2 regions of the Kitasatospora sp. NPDC043950 genome follow, and region 1 is predicted to be linked to the other one. Evidence: predicted binding sites of a transcription regulator. Region 1 holds the regulator's gene; the other holds the start of a gene.

The links. The regulator HrcA, encoded in region 1, represses chaperone genes, less so after heat shock. The targets are predictions, from matches to a motif close to TTNGCACTCNGNNNNNCNGAGTGCNAA.
Region 2: the regulator HrcA is predicted to act here: its motif matches at 1,560-1,586, upstream of groL (chaperonin GroEL).

Annotation. Positions count from the first base shown of each region.
Region 1 covers NZ_JBWKER010000006.1:99,602-102,059, forward strand. The annotation lists gene dnaJ (molecular chaperone DnaJ) at 1-609, opposite strand, end outside; gene hrcA (heat-inducible transcriptional repressor HrcA) at 686-1,720, opposite strand; gene htpX (zinc metalloprotease HtpX) at 1,984-2,458, shown strand, end outside.
Region 2 covers NZ_JBWKER010000012.1:161,661-164,118, forward strand. The annotation lists gene groL (chaperonin GroEL) at 1-1,403, opposite strand, end outside; gene AC07BF_RS11335 (cold-shock protein) at 1,750-1,953, opposite strand.

The sequences.
Region 1 (2,458 bases):
CTCCGGGCACGGGGTCGGCACGACGGTGCCGAAGCCCTGGCACTGCGGGCAGGGACGGGAGGTCATGACCTGGCCCAGGAACGACCGGGTGACCTGGGAGACCTCGCCCCTGCCGCGACACATGTCGCAGGTCTGCGCGGAGGTGCCGGGGGCCGCGCCCTCGCCGCTGCACGTGGTGCAGGTGACGGCGGTGTCGACCTGGAGTTCCTTGGTGGTGCCGAAGGCGGCCTCCTCCAGGGTGATCTCCAGCCGGATCATGGCGTCCTGGCCGCGGCGGGTGCGCGAGCGCGGGCCGCGCTGGCCGGCCGCGGCGCCGAAGAAGGCGTCCATGATGTCGGAGAAGCCGAAGCCGGCCGCCCCCGCGCCGAAGCCGCCCGCGCCCCCGCCGCCCGGCGAGAGCGGGTCACCTCCGAGGTCGTAGACCTGGCGCTTCTGCGGGTCGGAGAGCACCTCGTAAGCGGCGTTGATCTCCTTGAACCGCTCCTGCGTCTTCGGGTCCGGGTTGACGTCCGGGTGCAGTTCGCGTGCCAGGCGCCGGAAGGCCTTCTTGATCTCGTCCTGCCCCGCATCCCGTCGGACGCCGAGTACCGCGTAGTAGTCCGTGGCCACCAAATGCTCCGCTTGTTCCGCCTGTAGTAGTGCTGCGACTGGACACCGCCGTCAGAGGTTCCGACGGCGGCCTGTGCTACGACTCGGCCAGGATCTGGCCCACGTACCGCGCCACCGCACGCACCGCCCCCATTGTGCCCGGATAGTCCATCCGGGTCGGACCGATCACACCCAGTTTGGCCACGCTCTCGTCGCCCGAACCGTAGCCGACCGACACCACCGAGGTGGAATTCAGCCCCTCGTAGGCGATCTCCCGCCCGATCCGGACCGTCATCGCGGCGTCCGCCGTCTCACCCAGGAGGCGGAGCAGGACGACCTGCTCCTCCAGGGCTTCCAGCACCGGCTGGATGGTCAGGGGGAAGTCGTGCCCGAAGCGGGTCAGGTTGGCCGTGCCGGCCAGCATGATCCGCTCCTCGTTCTGCTCGGCGAGCGCTTCGAACAGCGTCGCCAGGACCGTGCTGACGGTCGGGCGGTCCGGCGGCTCGAAACCCGCCGGGAGCTCCTCCAGGAACCCCGGCACGTCCGGCAGCCGCTGGCCGACGGCCCGCGCGTTGATCCGGGCCCGCAGGTCCGCCAGGACCGTCTCGCCGACCGGGCCCGGGCAGTCGACCATCCGCTGCTCGACCCGGCCGGTGTTGGTGATCAGGACCAGCATCACCTTGGTCGGGGCCAGCGCCACCAGCTCGATGTGCCGGACGGTGGACCGCGACAGCGAGGGGTACTGCACCACCGCGACCTGCCGGGTGAGCTGGGCGAGCAGCCGCACCGTCCGCATGACCACGTCGTCCAGGTCGACGGCGCCGTCCAGGAAGTGCCGGATCGCCCGGCGCTCGGGGGCGCTCATCGGCTTGACCTCGGCGAGCTTGTCGACGAACAGGCGGTACCCCTTGTCGGTGGGGATGCGCCCGGCGCTGGTGTGCGGCTGGTGGATGTAGCCCTCCTCCTCCAGCGCCGCCATGTCGTTGCGGACGGTCGCCGGGGAGACTCCGAGGTTGTGCCGCTCCACCAGGGCCTTGGAGCCGACCGGCTCCTCGGTGCCCACGTAGTCCTGGACGATCGCGCGGAGCACGGCGAGCTTGCGGTCGTCCAGCTGGCGAACCTCACCGGCCATGGGGCACACACCTCCGTCTTCGCACGTTGTCCGTTCGTGTCACGCATGCTGCTGCCCGCTCCGGGAGGATCCCGGCTCCGGCACCCGCTTTGGCACTCTGAACCTGCGAGTGCCAAAACCGTACCTGCCAGTGTAAGGCCCGGGCCCAACGGCAGGAACGGCCCGGCCGGAGTGATCCTGCCCGCAGTTCCCGGCGCGGGGGTGGTGCCGCGGGGCCGTCCGGGTGGCAGCATCGAAGACGACGGCGAATGGAGGAGCAAGCAATGTCGAGCTCGGGCCAGCACACCCGTTTCGCGCCCGACCGCGGTCTGACCGGCCGCATGGTCGTGACGATGTTCGTGATCGGGCTGCTGTACGTCGGTTTCACCGGTCTGCTGATCGTGCTGCTGCGCGGCGCCTGGCCACTGATCGTCCTGATCTCCGGCGGGCTGTTCGTGGCCCAGTTCTGGTTCAGCGACAAGATCACCGAACGGGCGATGGGCGCCCACCAGGTGACCCCTGAGCAGTACCCGCAACTGCACGGCACCATCGACCGGCTCTGCGCGCTGGCCGACATGCCCAAACCCCGGGTGGCGGTCGCCGACAACGACATGCCGAACGCCTTCGCCACCGGCCGCAACCCGCAGAACGCCGTGGTGTGCGTCACCACCGGCCTGCTGCGCCGGCTGGAGCCCGAGGAACTGGAGGGCGTCCTCGCCCACGAGCTGTCCCACGTCGCCCACCGGGACGTCGCGGTGA
Region 2 (2,458 bases), on a different contig from region 1:
TTGCGCACCTTCTCCACCACGACGCCACCCTCCAGGCCGGCGTTGGTCGCGATCTGCTTGATCGGGGCCTCCAGCGCGACCTTGACGATGTTGGCACCGGTGGCCTCGTCGCCCTCCAGCTCCAGCTTGTCGAAGGCGACCGAGGCCTGGAGCAGCGCGACGCCACCACCGGCGACGATGCCCTCCTCGACGGCGGCCTTCGCGTTGCGGACGGCGTCCTCGATGCGGTGCTTGCGCTCCTTGAGCTCCACCTCGGTGGCCGCGCCGGCCTTGATGACGGCCACGCCGCCGGCCAGCTTGGCGAGGCGCTCCTGGAGCTTCTCGCGGTCGTAGTCCGAGTCGCTGTTCTCGATCTCGGCGCGGATCTGGTTCACGCGGCCGGCGACCTGCTCGCTGTCACCGCCACCGTCGACGATGGTGGTCTCGTCCTTGGTGATGACCACCTTGCGGGCGGTGCCCAGCAGGTCGATGCCGGCGTTCTCCAGCTTGAGGCCGACCTCCTCGGAGATCACGGTGCCACCGGTGAGGATGGCGATGTCGCCGAGCATGGCCTTGCGGCGGTCGCCGAAGCCCGGGGCCTTGACGGCGACGGACTTGAAGGTGCCGCGGATCTTGTTCACGACCAGGGTCGACAGGGCCTCGCCCTCGACGTCCTCGGCGATGATGACGAGCGGCTTGCCGCTCTGCATGACCTTCTCCAGCAGCGGCAGCAGGTCCTTGACCGAGCCGATCTTGGAGTTGGCGATGAGGATGTAGGGGTCCTCGAAGGTCGCCTCCATGCGCTCCAGGTCGGTCGCGAAGTAGGCGGAGATGTAGCCCTTGTCGAAGCGCATGCCCTCGGTGAGCTCGAGCTCCAGACCGAAGGTGTTGCTCTCCTCGACGGTGATGACGCCTTCCTTGCCGACCTTGTCCATGGCCTCGGCGATGAGCTCGCCGATCTGGGTGTCGGCGGCCGAGATGGAGGCGGTGGAGGCGATCTGCTCCTTGGTCTCCACGTCCTTGGCCTGGGCCAGCAGCTGGTCGGAGACGGCGGCGACGGCCTTCTCGATGCCGCGCTTCAGGGCCATCGGGTTGGCGCCGGCGGCGACGTTGCGCAGACCCTCGCGAACCAGGGCCTGGGCGAGCACGGTGGCGGTGGTGGTGCCGTCACCCGCGACGTCGTCGGTCTTCTTGGCGACCTCCTTGACGAGCTCCGCGCCGATCTTCTCGTAGGGGTCCTCGAGCTCGATCTCCTTGGCGATGGAGACACCGTCGTTGGTGATCGTGGGGGCGCCCCACTTCTTCTCCAGCACGACGTTGCGACCCTTGGGGCCGAGCGTGACCTTCACTGCGTCGGCGAGCTGGTTCATGCCACGCTCAAGGCCGCGGCGAGCTTCCTCATCAAAGGCGATGATCTTGGCCATCAGAAGTGGTCCTCCGGGACACGGTCGACTGCTCGGACCAAGGGGTGCCCGCGACGGACGGCCCTGGTGTGCGGGGGTCCTTTCCCCTACCGCTCCCGGGGGCCTCACCGACCCGGTCCGCTGTCACTCTCACGCTGTGAGTGCTAACGCCAATAATTAGCACTCGGGGTGGTCGAGTGCAAGCCCAATCGCGATCCCGCGAGCCGCCCGGGGCGCTCCCGCCGACCCGCGCAACTCCCCGCCGGGGAACGCCGACGGGCCCGTACGACGCGTGTCGCACGGGCCCGTCGAGAAGCGAGTGGTCACCAGCCGTGGGCCGCGCCGAGCTCCTGGGGTCGGAAGGGGGTCACACCGCGGCGCGGACCATGTCCGCCTGCGGGCCCTTCTGTCCCTGGGAGATCTCGAACTCGACCCGCTGGCCCTCCTCGAGGGTGCGGTAGCCGTCCATCTGGATCGCGCTGTAGTGGACGAAGACGTCCGCACCACCGTCGACCGCGATGAAGCCGTAGCCCTTCTCCGCGTTGAACCACTTGACGGTGCCCTGAGCCATTCCGAACTCCCCTAGTGCTGTGCTGGCCCTTCACGCGCCCGCAGGTCGCGGGCCCGGGTCTGGTTTGAAGGCCGGCCCGGGGAACCCCCCCTGGGCGCAGCCGTGCACGCCGCAACCCTCCGCCGGGGGTGCCTGACGGCGCCCTGTGAGCGGGTGATTACGTCGACCGCGGCTGAATGTATCCGGATCGACGCCCTCTGCAACAGGGTCAGCTGCGGGGAATTCCGGCACCACGCCAAGGGGCAGGACGGGCCAAAGCGGGAGGAATTCGGCATTTCACGCCGGACATAGCGGACGGATTACTGCAAATCCCCGCGGGAATTCTGACATCTGCCTGACATGTTTCACGGCCCAGGCACCCGACCGGTCTCAGCGGCCGGACGACCGTCCGGCGATTCGCGGGTGATTCGCGGGTGAGGATGAGGGGAAGCCCTGTTCCCAACCGAGCCACACTCTACTCCGACTTGACCCCGCCATATTCCCGCCGAAATGCGGCCGGCCGCCC